One region of the Bacillus jepli genome, then DNA from elsewhere that is predicted to be linked to it. Evidence: predicted binding sites of a transcription regulator. Region 1 holds the regulator's gene; each other region holds the start of a gene.
What was found. The regulator LexA, encoded in region 1, represses DNA repair genes until DNA is damaged. The targets are predictions, from matches to a motif close to CGAACATATGTTCG.
Positions count from the first base shown of each region.

Region 1 (3,864 bases):
TTCGGAGAACCGTAGCCAATTGTTGTTCGAACCTCGATGAGTGTAGGATGGGTTAAATCTCCTTTCGCTTCCTCAATCGCCTTATCAATCGCATCAACATCATTTCCATCTTCCACACGTAGATACTGCCAACCATAGGCTTTATAGCGTTGTTCAATTGATTCTGAAAAAGCCTGATCCAGGTCACCGTCTAGAGAAATATCATTTGAATCATATAAAACAATTAAACGTCCTAATTTTAAGTGAGCTGCTAATGATGAAGCTTCCCCTGAAACACCCTCCATCAAGTCACCATCTCCACAGATGGCATATGTAAAATGGTTTACTATTTCAAATGAGTCTTTATTGTATACACCAGCTAAATGACGTTCGGCCATCGCCATCCCAACAGCCATGGCGATACCTTGCCCGAGAGGACCTGTTGTTGCATCAACTCCCGCTGTATGCCCATATTCAGGATGTCCAGGAGTTTTGCTGCCCCATTGACGAAATTGCTTTAAGTCATCGATTGTTAAGTCATAGCCTGATAGGTGAAGCATACTGTACAATAGTGCCGATCCATGTCCCGCTGATAGCACAAAGCGGTCCCGATTAAACCATTTTGGATTTTTTGGATTGTGCTTCATATGTCTAGTCCATAGAGCATATGTCATTGGAGCTGCTCCCATTGGCATCCCCGGGTGACCTGAATTTGCTTTTTCAACAGCATCGATCGAAAGTGTTCGAATCGACGCAATCGACAAGTCCGTAATTGAATTTGTCATAAAACAAACATCCTTTCAAATAATTAGTTGGTTCTTATGTAGTATGCACAAAAAGAAAAGAATACATAGAAATCTATGTATTCTTTGTTAATGCAATCTTTTCCGTTTGCTCTCTTTTAATTTTTCGGGAGTTACATCATTACCCTCTGGGTCTACCACCGTTACCGAATGTAAGGTATTTGTCATTGAATTTCTAAAAACACGTAAATACTCTTGTCTTAACTCTTGTTGTTCTTCTTTTTCTTTATCTGTAAGACCAACAGACTTTGCTTTTTTGGCAAGAGCATTGATCCGATTAAGTTTATCTTTTGAAAGCATCGTATTTCTCCTTGTGTCATCTTTTCTAAATCATAGTTCATAGTACTAAATGAAAAGATTTTTTACAAGTATTCCACTTTGCTTAACTTAGCTAGCAGTGATAAAAACCATTCCCATGCTTAATAAAATAAATAAGACATAATAGATAAATCCACTTTGTAATTTTTTCAACATGTTCATTTCCACCCCTACAGAATGTTTGTTCGTATTTTATATTTTTATTATATACCGAACAAATGTTTTGTGTCAACAAAAATTCGAACTTATGTTTGTATAATCAAATAAAACATGCTATACTCTACTTAAGAATTTAGGTTTTTGTCGGACAGACACATACTTAAAAACCGATCATGAATGATGAACGAGAATTTAATACATAGAAAAATAAAGATAAGGGGATGAGTGTAGATGACGACAAAGCTTTCAAAAAGACAGCAGGACATATTGAATTACATTAAACAGGAAGTAAAAGATAAGGGTTACCCACCTTCAGTAAGGGAAATCGGAGAGGCTGTTGGGTTAGCATCGAGTTCAACCGTTCATGGCCATTTGTCCAGACTGGAAAGTAAAGGTTTGATAAGAAGAGATCCAACAAAGCCTCGTGCCATTGAAATATTACAGGCTGATACAAATGAAACAATTCCAACTGCAAATGTTGTAAATGTCCCTGTCATTGGTAAGGTTACAGCGGGTCAACCAATCACAGCCATTGAAAATATTGAAGAGTATTTTCCACTACCTGATCGATTTGCTGCGCACGATGATCAAATCTTCATGCTTGAAATTATGGGTGACAGTATGATTGAAGCGGGTATTCTTGATGGAGACTACGTAATCGTTAAGCAACAGCATTCAGCAAACAATGGGGATATTGTTGTTGCCATGACAGAAGAAGATGAAGCAACTGTAAAACGCTTCTTCAAAGAAAAAGACCATATTCGACTCCAACCAGAAAACTCAATGCTTGAACCGATTATTTTAAAAAATGTATCCATTCTTGGAAAAGTCATCGGTGTATACCGTACTATCCATTAAATATGTAAAGGACCATTTCTTCATTGAAATGGTCTTTTTTTCATAATGAAAGACCCTTAACAAATGTGTTAAGGGTCTCTTTATTAATACATCGTCATATATTGCTCACGTTCCCAAGGGTGTACTTGTGTTCTAAACATATCCCATTCGATCTCTTTCGCTTCGATAAAGTGTTCGAACAAATGTCCGCCTAAGGCTTTAATTAACACTTCATCTTGTTTTAACTTTTCTAAAGCAAGTGCTAAAGTTGATGGTAAATCCACAATTCCCGCTTCATTACGCTCTTCTTTGTTCATAACATAAATATTTCGATCAACAGGTCCTGGTGGTGTAAGCTTGTTCTTAATACCATCTAAGCCCGCAGCCAGTAATACAGCCATTGCCATATAAGGGTTTGCTGATGGGTCCACTGAACGCACCTCAACACGTGTGCTTAGACCACGTGAAGCAGGGATACGAACAAGTGGACTTCTATTTTGAGCAGACCAAGCTACATAACAAGGTGCTTCATATCCAGGCACTAAACGTTTATATGAGTTTACAGTTGGATTTGTAACGGCTGTAAAATTAGGTGCATGTTTTAAAACACCTGCAATGAAATGTCTAGCATTCTCACTTAATTGTAGGTCTGCGTTTGGATCGAAAAATGCATTTTCTCCACCTTTAAATAATGAAAGGTTACAGTGCATTCCGGAGCCGGCTACACCAAACAATGGTTTTGGCATAAAAGTTGCGTGTAAACCGTGTTTACGGGCAATTGTTTTTACAACTAGTTTAAACGTTTGAATTTCATCACAAGCTGTAAGAGCATCTTCATATTTAAAATCTATTTCATGCTGACCAGGTGCTACCTCATGATGGGAAGCTTCAATTTCAAAGCCCATTTCCTCAAGTTCTAACACGATATCTCGACGACAGTTTTCACCAAGGTCTGTTGGCGCTAAGTCAAAGTATCCTCCATTATCATTTAACTCAAGAGTAGGTTCACCTTTTTGATCTAATTTAAATAGGAAAAATTCAGGCTCAGGTCCAAGGTTGAAATTTGTAAATCCTAACTCTTCCATTTCTCTTAAGACTCTCTTTAAGTTATTACGAGGGTCACCTTCAAATGGAGTACCATCCGCATTATGGATGTCACAAATTAATCGAGCTACCTTTCCCTTTTCAGCAGTCCACGGGAATACTACCCATGTGTTTAGGTCAGGGTAAAGGTACATATCTGATTCCTCAATACGTACAAAGCCTTCGATTGAAGAACCATCAAACATCATTTTATTACTCAATGCTTTTTCTAACTGACTTACAGGAATTTCAACATTTTTAATTGTTCCAAGAATGTCTGTAAATTGTAAACGAACAAATTTTACATTCTCTTCATTTGCTAAACGAAAAATATCATCTTTCGTATATTTGGACATTAAGTCTTCCTCCCCAAACCTTGTTGTAAGTATAGTTTTTTACATGTTCATAATTAATGAAAAAATCTCGACATATCACTATGATGAGGACCAGATTGCTTTTTAAATCGACCTGCTTGAAGCAATTCATTCCTCAATAATCTTCTAAGCTCAGAATTCGTTATTTCATGTTTCACAGGCTCGACCGGTTTTTCTTCGATTTCTGATCGGTGGTTTTGAACTGCGAATAATTGTTTAATTCCAGCTAGGTTGACTTTTTGTTCGATCAAGCTTTTGATTTCAAGTAATCGATCAACGTCATTAAATGAATATAGTCTTCGATTTGTTTC
Region 1 covers NZ_JBDFMO010000001.1:3,530,676-3,534,539, forward strand. The annotation lists gene tkt (transketolase) at 1-764, opposite strand, end outside; gene ABC371_RS18095 (DUF896 domain-containing protein) at 852-1,082, opposite strand; gene lexA (transcriptional repressor LexA) at 1,491-2,117, shown strand; gene glnA (type I glutamate--ammonia ligase) at 2,201-3,535, opposite strand; gene ABC371_RS18110 (MerR family transcriptional regulator) at 3,589-3,864, opposite strand, start outside.

Region 2 (3,864 bases), 1.5 Mb from region 1:
TGCTTCATAGTTTTCTGTTTCTTCTGCAGCCACCGTAGCCCGAATGACATCTCGTATTTCTTTTTGAATAGTCTGTGGTGTAATACCATGCTTTTTGTTATATTCCTCTTGAATCTCACGTCTACGCTTTGTTTCATTAAGTGCGATTTCCATTGAATTCGTAATCTTATCTGCATACATAATGACTCTTCCGTTTGCATTTCTAGCTGCACGACCAATGGTCTGGATGAGCGAACGTTCTGAACGGAGGAACCCTTCCTTATCGGCATCAAGAATGGCAACAAGTGAAACCTCAGGAATATCTAATCCTTCACGAAGTAAGTTGATTCCTACAAGTACATCATATTTCCCCATACGAAGATCGCGAATAATTTCAATCCGCTCAAGCGTTTTAATTTCTGAGTGCAAATAGTTTACCTTGATTCCAATATCCTTCAAGTAATCCGTTAAATCCTCAGACATTTTTTTCGTTAAAGTCGTCACAAGAACACGTTCATTTTTGTTCACGCGATCTTGAATCTCACCTAATAAATCGTCAATTTGGCCTTGAATTGGTCGAACTTCAATAATCGGGTCGAGTAGACCAGTTGGCCGGATGATTTGTTCCACCATTTCATCAGTGTGTTCAATTTCGTACGGTCCAGGAGTAGCGGAAACATTAATAATTTGATCGATATGCTTTTCGAATTCTTCAAATCGCAATGGGCGGTTATCCAATGCGGAAGGAAGACGGAACCCATGGTCCACCAATACTTGTTTTCTCGCTTGGTCACCATTGAACATGCCTCGAATCTGTGGCAATGTTACGTGCGATTCATCCACAACAATTAGCAAATCATCTGGAAAATAATCCAATAATGTATATGGTGTTGAACCTGGTGGTCGTAATGTTAGATGTCGCGAATAGTTTTCAATCCCTGAGCAAAAGCCCATTTCACGCATCATTTCTAGGTCATAATTGGTTCTTTGCTCAAGTCGTTGTGCTTGAAGAAGTTGGCCATTTTCACGAAGCTCTGCTAACCGTTCCTCAAGCTCCGCCTCAATATTTTTAATTGCGATTTTCATTTTTTCTTCACGGGTTACGAAGTGGGATGCTGGGAAAATGGCAACATGTTCACGTTCGCCAAGAATTTCACCCGTTAAAGCATCAACTTCACGAATCCGATCAATTTCATCACCAAAAAACTCCACGCGAATACAGTGCTCATCACGTGAGGCTGGGAATATTTCGACTACATCTCCTCTTACACGGAAGGTTCCGCGACGGAAGTCAATATCATTTCGTTCATACTGAACATCCACAAGTTTATGCAAAAGTTCATTACGCTCAATTTCCATTCCCGTACGTAGGGACACAACGAGTTCCCGATATTCCTCTGGAGAACCCAAACCATAGATGCATGATACACTGGCAATGATGATAACATCGCGTCGTTCAAAAAGCGAAGATGTTGCAGAGTGGCGCAGTTTATCAATTTCATCATTCACGCTTGAGTCTTTTTCGATATATGTATCAGATGAGGGAACATACGCCTCGGGCTGGAAGTAATCATAATAACTGACAAAATATTCAACAGCATTATTAGGAAAGAATTCTTTAAACTCACTGTAAAGCTGCCCAGCTAATGTTTTATTATGGGCAATAATCAGGGTTGGACGATTTACTTCTTTAATTACATTTGAAATTGTAAATGTTTTTCCTGTTCCAGTTGCCCCTAACAAGGTCTGATATTTTTTCCCCGCCTTGATTCCCTCAACTAGCTCTTTAATTGCTTTCGGTTGGTCACCTTGTGGGGAATATTTAGAAACTAATTCAAATTGATCTTTCACATGCAATCCTCCAATCCGTTTTTTCTGAACTGTTTTATGTGTTTTTTCACTGACATTTTCTCGATAGAAACATTGTACCACAAACCAACCTAAAACAAACAAAAATACGAACTGATATTCGATTTTTTATTTAAAATATCTGTTGTAAAACATGTTATAATTTGGAAAAAAGCATGTAGTGGTGAGGTGTTTTATGATAAAAAGGTGTGGAATCTTTATTCTCGTTTTCGTATTAGGCTTTTTAGTTTCATGCAATAACAATGTCAGAATATCAGGTTGTCCAAATGGAGAAGTTGTTGAATGGGTGGATGCTTTGATGATAACGATGTAAAGTATCAACATGATTTTCCTGATTCTTACGACAAACTAGGCTCGATTTCAATCGAGAAGGGAAAAGAACTTGGGAAGGTGACTTTCATGATGAATGAACATGCATGCAGTGATCACAAGATGGTTAATGGAGATGCCGCATACTTGCCTAAAGGAACTTCGATTTATGAGATAAAAGGATACCCTTCTTCATTCATCGTAGCTGCCGATGATAAAGTATATGTTTTTGATGAAAATAAGGAAGCAAAAACAGCTGGGGAGCTTTACCCACTCGATGGATTGGTAAAAAATATACATATTGAAAGCACCGAGGATGGTAGCAGGCTACACACATTTTCAGACGAATCAAAGGAACAATTTATCCAGTCTTGGTATCGGCTTGGACTAGATGACCCGTATGGTCTTCACTTAACTGGAAAATTTGAAGGTAAACGTGTTTTTTTAGAAATCGAGTTAAATAACGGGGTTAGCTTCCGAGAGCTTTACTGGATGGATTCAAACACCTTTCATAATGGGGTAATTGGGGATGCTGAAATTAAAACAGTGTTTGTTACAGAGTTAGAGAAGATGGAGGAGAAATGAAGGACTGTCCGATGCAACATCATGAGCATTCAGTCCTTCATCCCCTAGATGACGGACGTTTGGCTGCGTCTTCTATAGCAAATAGTCCTTCATTAAACCCCCGACATACCCATTTATTTTTTAGCCCTTTTCCCCATGTTCCTCGCATACAGAAATCCCAATCCAAGCGAGATGATATCCGCAATAATGATATAAATGGAATCTGCATATCCTTTATATATGGATGCAGCAATTAGAGCAACCGCTAGAAAGAAGCCTACATAATAATTATAAGTCACCCTTGTAAAGAAAACGACGAGTACACCCGGAAGGATGAGCGCCAGCAAAAGTTTCAATAGCATCAAATTCGTGTCCTTTCAACAATTTCATAAATTTACTATACCAAAACAACGAAAGTAAAACACATAATTTACCCTTGCTATTCAAACACCTCTGGATAAAACCCTTCCGCTAAACTCTCCACCGCTTACGCCATACAGTTTCCAGGTAATACGCTCTCTAGCGAAATGACAACAAAGTTTTCGTTTTTAACACTTTCTAACTGTGAAAGGGCAGGGTGTTTTTGGTGTCCTTTATTTTTCGTTCGGTTGAAGGTGCTTCATAGTCGTGTATCAAAATCACATCAGGCTTTCTAGCAAGAACCTCTTCGTAGCTAACAGTGACCCAATGCTTGTCAGTAATTTCTTCAAAAATGTTTTTCCCACCAGCAAGCTCAATCATTTATGTTTCAAAATTTGCACCGCCCGCTGTGAAGACGCCATTTCCACTACTATCATAAACTAGTACAACAACTGGATCCTAATCGATTTTTCGAAACAAATTTCTGCATCCTTTCATAAAATAAATCGCCCAGAAAAGTTTCTGGGCGATTTATTTTAAACACCTTTATAGTCGTTACTTTCAAATAAATCAATGAGTTCGATGTCCTTGTTTTTATCTTGGAAATAACGATAGGTAAAGTCATTTTCAAATAAAACTACATAGCGCTCATTTCGGTCACGAACAAGTAAACTTCTTGAATCGAACAGGCGTGTATCGACATTCTTGTTCGCAATCCATCTTGGAATCCGATTTCCAAGGGTAGTGAATTCAACTGCGACATTGTATTCTGCCTCTAATCGA
Region 2 covers NZ_JBDFMO010000001.1:1,981,053-1,984,916, reverse strand. The annotation lists gene uvrB (excinuclease ABC subunit UvrB) at 1-1,830, opposite strand, end outside; gene ABC371_RS09985 (hypothetical protein) at 2,131-2,742, shown strand; gene ABC371_RS09980 (DUF2198 family protein) at 2,856-3,083, opposite strand; gene ABC371_RS09975 (peptide chain release factor 3) at 3,618-3,864, opposite strand, start outside.
Region 2: a site for LexA is predicted at 1,938-1,951, ahead of uvrB (excinuclease ABC subunit UvrB). Genes of this name have one in related genera too.

Region 3 (3,864 bases), on a different contig from region 1:
ATGGGATGATACATTCTATCCTGAGAGAAAAGTCTCAGGATTCTATACAAAGGCAGATCTTCAGCGATTAATTGATCGCCGGACCATTCAAAGGCCGTTAAAAGATATTGAAATTAAGGATGAAATTACAAATCGTTATTATCAAAAGGAAGCTATTCTTTCTGTTTGTGAAACATTAACTTCAAAGCAGCGAAAAGCATTGCTTGTAATGGCAACAGGTAGTGGTAAAACTAGGACTGCTGTTTCCCTGGTAGATGTTTTGGTTCGTCACAATTGGGTTAAAAACGTGTTGTTTTTAGCAGATAGAACTGCACTTGTTCTTCAAGCTAAAAAGAACTTTAATAACCTACTTCCTAATATGACATTGTGTAACTTGTTGGATAACAGAGATAACCCAGAATTAAGTAGAATGGTATTCTCCACCTATCCAACAATGATGAACGCTATAGATGATACAAAACGAAAAGATGGTAATAAGCTATTCACCGTTGGGCACTTTGACTTGATCATAATAGACGAGTCACACCGGTCTATTTATAAAAAGTATCGAGCTATTTTTGATTACTTTGATGGAATTTTACTTGGATTAACTGCAACACCAAAGGATGAAATCGATAAGAATACTTATGATATATTCGGTTTAGAAACAGGTGCTCCAACCTATGCCTACGAGCTTGAACAAGCTGTTAAAGATAAATTCCTCGTTGAATATCGAACAAAAGAATCAACATCAAAAATCTTAGATGATGGATTGCGTTATGATGATCTAACGGATGAAGAAAAAGAGCAATTTGAAGAAACATTCGATGATGAGGAAGGTGAAGAAATAAGTAGTTCAGCCGTTAATCAGTGGTTATTTAATGATAATACAATTGACCAAGTACTAAATGATTTAATGGAAAACGGGATCAAGGTTGAAGGTGGAGACAAGCTCGGGAAGACCATTATTTTTGCAAATAATTCAAAGCACGCTAAACGAATTGTTGAGCGTTTTAATGCCGTATATCCGGAATATAACGGGAAATTTGCAGCTCAAATTGACTTTAGTGTTAATTATGTCCAAACACTTATAGATGACTTTTCAACTAAAGAAAAATACCCGCAGATTGCAGTTTCTGTAGATATGCTAGATACCGGTGTAGATATTCCAGAGGTAGTCAACTTAGTATTTTTTAAAAAGGTCCGTTCTAAATCAAAGTTTTGGCAAATGATTGGCAGAGGAACGCGTCTATGCCCGGATTTGTTTGGAATAGGTGAGGATAAAAAATACTTCTTAATCTTTGATTATTTGAGGAATTTTGAGTTTTTCCGTACAAACCAAAAAGGGATTGAAGGAACTGTTTCTATAGGCTTAACCGAACGTATTTTTAACCTTAAGGTAGATATTATTAAGGAGCTGCAAGCCTTAGAATATCAAGAGGATAAATTTATCCAACACAGAAATGATTTAGTCGAAGATGTACATCAAGAAATTAGTAGGCTTAACGAGGATAACTTCCGGGTAAGAATGCACTTACAGTATGTGCATAAATATAAAAACCGTGCAAATTGGCAGGCACTTTCTGTTTCAAATGTCAGTGAGATTCAAGGACATCTTGCCCCATTAATTATTCCAATTGCAGACGATGAACTTGCGAAACGCTTTGATAATATTATGTATTCAATTGAGCTTGCTAAATTAACTGCAAGGAATGCTGGAAAGCCAATAAAAAGTGTAGTCAAAACGGCAGAACAACTTTCACAAATCGGTACTATTCCTCAAATCAATGCGAAGAGGGATATAATAAATAAGGTTCAATCGGATGAATTTTGGGAAGAAGCCGATATTTTCGAGTTAGAAGAAGTTAGGGAAGCAATACGGGAGCTTGTTAAGTTTTTAGAAAAAGAGCATCAAAAGGATTATTTTACAAACTTTAGTGATGTGTTTACAGTTATTGACGAGGATAATGCCCCTATTTATGGAGCCAATAACCTTCAAAATTATCGTAAGAAGGTTAGCCAATATTTAAAAGAACATCAAGACCAAATTGCTATCTATAAATTAAGGAATAATAAGTCTTTAACTGTCCAAGATGTTCAAACTCTTGAAGAAATCTTGTGGAAAGAACTTGGAACACAAGAAGATTATAAAAAAGAGTTTGGTGAAACTCCTATTACTAAGTTGGTTAGACAAATAGTTGGTTTAGACCAACAGGCTGCAAATGAAGCTTTTTCTGAATTTTTATCAGAAGAAAGACTAAATGTAAATCAAATTAAGTTTGTTAAACTAATTATCGATTATGTAGTTAAAAATGGAATGCTCGAAAAGCAGGTATTACAAGAAGATCCGTTTCGTTCACTTGGTAGTATATCAGAGTTATTTCAGGATAACCTTAGTGATGTAAGAAAAATCATACAAACCATTGATGATATTAATCGAAATGCTGAGGAGATTGCAGGGGCCTAATATTTAGGCTATCTGAATTCGACCGTTTGATAATCTTCTCCAGCTAAGTTTTACTTATTCACAAAAAATGCTTAGAGTGTAAAAACTCTAAGCATTTTTTGTCTTTTATCTATTAATTTAGGAGAAACCCTCCACCATAATATACGTTATATGTGAATTAATAAGAAAGTATTAACGTTTACTAAATAAAAAAGTGTTAACAGAACGTACATTCGCATATAATATCAATATGGAGGGATGCATTGTGATTAGAGATAGAGGAATTATGAAATGGCAGGGCTTCTTTATCCCGGAACAAATAAAATTACTTAAAGACAGTGAGCGTGAAGACCTGAGGGAGAAACAACCACTTATAGATGTGCAAAAGATAGTAGAGATGAATGAGATTGTAGCTGAAGCGATGGAGTATAACCTTACTTTAACCTTTAAAGTATATAACAAGCAGTTTGGTTGTTTCGAATTTATTAATGGTAATGTTCACTATATAGACACCAACAATAAACAATTAAAAATTATTAATCAGAACGAGGAACTTCATCAACTCCCTTTCAATTTAATTGTGGATATTTATCGAGATTAAATATACAGCTGAATACAATTATGAATGGTCACAAAAATGAATACTTGAGAACGGAGAAATGGTCACAATTTTAATAATGATTACTTCTGAACCTCTAAGCACTTTCTTAAACAAATATATTTCCGGGAAGCACCTTTTTAGGCGGTATAAAATTTATTAATAGTTTATCAATGGATAATCCAAAAGATGAACTTCATAGATTGTAAGGTTATAATACAGACAAAAAGTGAGACATAGTAAAAGAAAGTTTCTCATTTCATAATTAAGTAATTAAAAAAGGATAGGTAACATTAAGCTGTTTCCTATCCAAAAATTTATATTAAGTTTTACTTAATGATATAACAGACCACCTGCTAACCATTTTGCTAACACAATTGTTAACATACTTATTTTTTTGAGTTTAACTTATTTTATTTAGCTGAATTCGAATCTTAATAAAACTCATATAAATTAAACTGAATTACACTTATTTTACGCAATTTAACTAGATTAAATTACGGGAACAAGATTGACAGGGTTGGTACCTATAATTTTATTAACTCAGTGTGAGAAGAATTTTAAAAATAGGAATGGTTGCCTGTATCCTAAAATCCTCCAAATACAAAACTACTTTTTAATGGTTCTACCAAAGTCTCTGAAAGAATATAGTAGAATTAAAACTTGAAAATTTAGGAGTGGGTTTGGTGTATATTGAGATAACTGAGGAAGAATTGTACGAGCTTTTAACCGATGAGGAAAAAGAAGAAGACATAGAGTTTAGAAAAAGATTAGAAGATGAGTTAGCTAGTCTAACTGATAAAGAAAAGAAAAAATACTCCAAAATATTAAAACGGGCAAG
Region 3 covers NZ_JBDFMO010000002.1:386-4,249, reverse strand. The annotation lists gene ABC371_RS24605 (DEAD/DEAH box helicase family protein) at 1-2,446, shown strand, start outside; gene ABC371_RS24600 (YolD-like family protein) at 2,691-3,026, shown strand; gene ABC371_RS24595 (hypothetical protein) at 3,710-3,864, shown strand, end outside.
Region 3: a site for LexA is predicted at 2,648-2,661, ahead of ABC371_RS24600 (YolD-like family protein). Genes of this name have one in related genera too.

Region 4 (3,864 bases), 660 kb from region 1:
GTTGCTCATCTAGTTCTGGCTTTTGCTCATACGTATCTTCTTCTGCCCAATCTCTAAGCAATCTCACATGTTCTGGCAGCATCATTGCTGTCCATTTTATCGTTCCGCGGTCCCGTATCATCTTATTACCTTCTTTCTTACGTCTATCTCTAGCACCTAACCCCTTGAGACGCTCTACTCTGCCTTGTGTCCGCCAACGAGCTTACTACGATGTCTTGATGTTCCGGCATTTGTATAGGAAACTGCACGTAGGATTGCGTCTGAACCGTATTTACCACGGATGCCATCCATTACGTATCCAAGCTTATGCTGCTTGACTCGATTAAGATAAAACAAATCCAATTGCATTTGTCTGTCATCCTCAATATTGGAAAGTGCAATTGAAATTTTGCGAACCGTTTTTTGAGCATAAAATTTTTCAAATAATTCAAGACAGACACGATACATTTCCATCGTAATATTTGTCGGAGTTTCAATTGTTTTCGACCTATAAAATCCCCCGCCAAACTCATCTTGGCTATAATGAATCCCAAGACTAATTGTTCTTCCTGCCTTTTTATGTCGACGTGCCCGCCTTGCTACCTCTTCACACATTTCAAGAATGACGTGCTTCACTTCTTCTGGGTCTGGGTAATCACGCAAGAGGATTTGGCTTTTTCCAAAGCTTACCTGCCCCTGCATAATAGGGGCACCAATTTCTGATAAATCGACACCCCAGGCATGATAATAAAGCTGATTTCCCATCACTCCAAATTTTTTCTCAAGTAATTCAAGCGGATAGTGGGCAAGCTGGCCAACGGTTGTAATTCCCATCCCATTTAAGGTTCGCTCTACCCTTCTCCCAATTCCCCACATTTCTCGTAGGGGCGACACGGGCCATAGTTTTTCGGGAATATCATCATAGGTCCATTCTGCAATTCCTTTTTTCTTTGCATCTAAATCTAAGCATAGCTTTGCCATCAGCATATTAGGACCAATCCCAATGGCACAGGTTAGCCCGTATTCAGTTTCAATCTCTTGCTTGATTTTACGGGCAATTGTTGTCGCATCGCCCCATAACTTTTCAGTTCCATCAATTTTTATAAAGCTTTCATCGACGCTATATACATGGATGGCATCTTTTGGTACGTACCGGTTAAAAAGTCTGGTAATTTCCGTTGAAATTCGTAAATAAGTTGCCATTTTGGGATTTACTATTTTAATTCGAGGGTCCTTGGGTATTTCAAAAAGTCTTGATCCCGTTTTTATCCCAAATTCCTGTTTTAGCTTTGGTGAAGCTGCAAGCACAACACTTCCCGGGCGCTCTGTATCTCCAACAACCGCCAAATAGCACTCGAGTGGATCAAGCCCTAACAATACTGCTGCACAGCTCGCATAAAAGCTTTTTATATCCACGCATAAAATTTTTTGAACGGGCAACTGACTATAATCCACCATCTAACATCATCTCCAAAAAAGAATATACGTTCGTATTCTATTCCTAATAATAGGAGAATATACGTTCGATTTCAATGGAAATTTAAAGCAGAACCTACATAACAGCTTAAAAGAAGTTCTGTACAAATACGTAACTGCCTAACTGAATGACTCGGAACAAAAGAAAAAACCAAAACGCCTAGATTGCGAATTGGTTTTTTGAGGATTATATAGATAAGCGAAAAGCTTTAACAATAATTCCATCATTGGCTGGCTCAAAATCGTAGTGTGGCAAACGCTCAAAGCCGTGTTTTGTATAGAGCTTAATCGCCTGTTTCATGAATTCACCAGTATGTAATCCGATAAATTGATGATTTTTTGCTCGAGAACGCTGTATGCACTCGGTAATTAGGGCTGAAGCGACGCCTTTTCCACGAGCCTCAGGACTCACTGCTAACATCCGTATTTCAGGATATTCCAGTTCTTCTAACTGACCTTCATATGCATCTGTATTAGCGGGAAATAAGACTACGCTTCCGACAATTTCCCCATCGAGTTCACAGACAATAAGCTCAGAACCATGGAGGCGATCAGCTTCAGATGAAATTCCCTGCTTAAGAGCTAGCCAATGAGCAGCTGGAATTACCGTTGAATGCTCATGATAAGCAGCAACTCGTTGCTCTCGAATAAATTCCAATTCTTCCTGTTTTGCATCACGAATTTTCATTACTGATTTCACCTACCCTTGAATCAAGAACTTTTCTTTTTTTCCACTTAACTGATCACGGTTATGTTCAGAACGCCATACCGATTCGTCTGGTCCTTTAGGAAGAATATTCACGTCTCCTTTTGCGGGATCAATGGTGATGGATAGGTGATAATGTCGCTTAATCGCAGCAAAATCAGTCGTTTCACCAAAACCAGGAGTCTGGTATAAGTCACGAGCATATCCCCATAAATTTTTAAATTCACGGATTAAATTTCGGTTTGTTCGAAATGCAGAATAATAAGCAGCATCAAAGCGCACCAATGTCGTATATAAGCGTACATCAGAATCCGTAATAAAGTCCCCAAATAAGAAACGATGCTTGGATAAACGTTCCTCTAATTCATCTAATCTAGCAAACAATCGATCATAGGATTGTTCATAGGCTTCCTGAGAACGAGCAAATCCACATTTATACACACCATTGTTGATATCATGAAAAATAACGTCATTTAATGCATCAATTTCTTCGCGCAAGCTACTCGGATATAAATCAGGAGCGTTTTCCTTATGAAAAGGAGTCCAAACGGTTTCAAAATAGTTGGTAAGCTTAAAATAGTCATTGTTAATCGCTTTTTTGGTTTCAAGATCAACCATGACTGGTACAGTTGGTCTACCTGTATAATCAGGGTCCGCATTCTTATAAACCTCACTCACATACTGAACATTAAGAACAGGATCCACTCCATTTTCATCTAAGGAAAATTCCCAATCTACACGCTCAATTCTAGGTCGAAGTGGACTTACTGTTCCTAGGCTAATTGCACTTTCTAATCCCAGCACTTTGCGAACGATTACAGAGCGGTGTGCCCATGGGCATGCAGCAGACCATAGCAAACGGTAGCGTCCAGACTCAACGGGTAGCTCGTCTGGCTGGTTTCCAAAAGGAGTTGTAAAGCGATTTGTTTGACGATTAAACGAACCATCCGCTTTTATTTCTGCAGGCTTATTGGTTGAAGTATTGTTTGCTTCTGTGGGAATCTTACAGCTTATTGTCTGATCATTTTGTGACATATCATTCTCTCCCTCATGTTCCTTCTCTTTAATGCGCAGTAACTCAATGCGTTTAATGTAGTTTACTCATTATCTAATTTATACGTCAAGTAATAATACTCAGAAATTAAGCCTTCTATCTATGGAAGTTTATTTACCTGTTAGTCTATAAAATATTGCCTTATAACAGGAAAAATTATATTTTATAAACACGGATGAAGATGACATTTAAAAGGGACACTCTTTCGTTTGCGGTATATCATTTATCGTTTTGCAACTTCTCGATATACCGGTAACACCGTTTGCGGTATATCATTTATCGTTTTGCAACTCCTCGATATACTGGTAACACCGTTTGCGGTATATCATTTATCGTTTTACAACTCCTCGATATACTGGTAACACCGTTTGCGATATACCATTTTTCGTTTTGTAACTCCTCGATATACCGGTAACACTGTTTGCGGTATATCATTTATCGTTTTGCAACTCCTCGATATACCGGTAACACCGTTTGCGGTATACCATTTACCGTTTTACACCTCCGTGATATACCGGTAATGTCGTTTGCAGGTGCTTGACTTAAAAAATACCTGCGATTTCTCAAATCAAACAAAAAATACCCCTTATAAAAAGGAGTATGTTGAAACCTATTTCTTAAAAAACGCCTTCCCGCCCACTTTTTCAAC
Region 4 covers NZ_JBDFMO010000001.1:2,870,552-2,874,415, reverse strand. The annotation lists gene ABC371_RS14630 (YolD-like family protein) at 1-121, opposite strand, end outside; gene ABC371_RS14625 (Y-family DNA polymerase) at 175-1,437, opposite strand; gene ABC371_RS14620 (GNAT family N-acetyltransferase) at 1,643-2,143, opposite strand; gene ABC371_RS14615 (glutathione S-transferase family protein) at 2,156-3,196, opposite strand; gene ABC371_RS14610 (SDR family NAD(P)-dependent oxidoreductase) at 3,826-3,864, opposite strand, start outside.
Region 4: a site for LexA is predicted at 1,492-1,505, ahead of ABC371_RS14625 (Y-family DNA polymerase). Genes of this name have one in related genera too.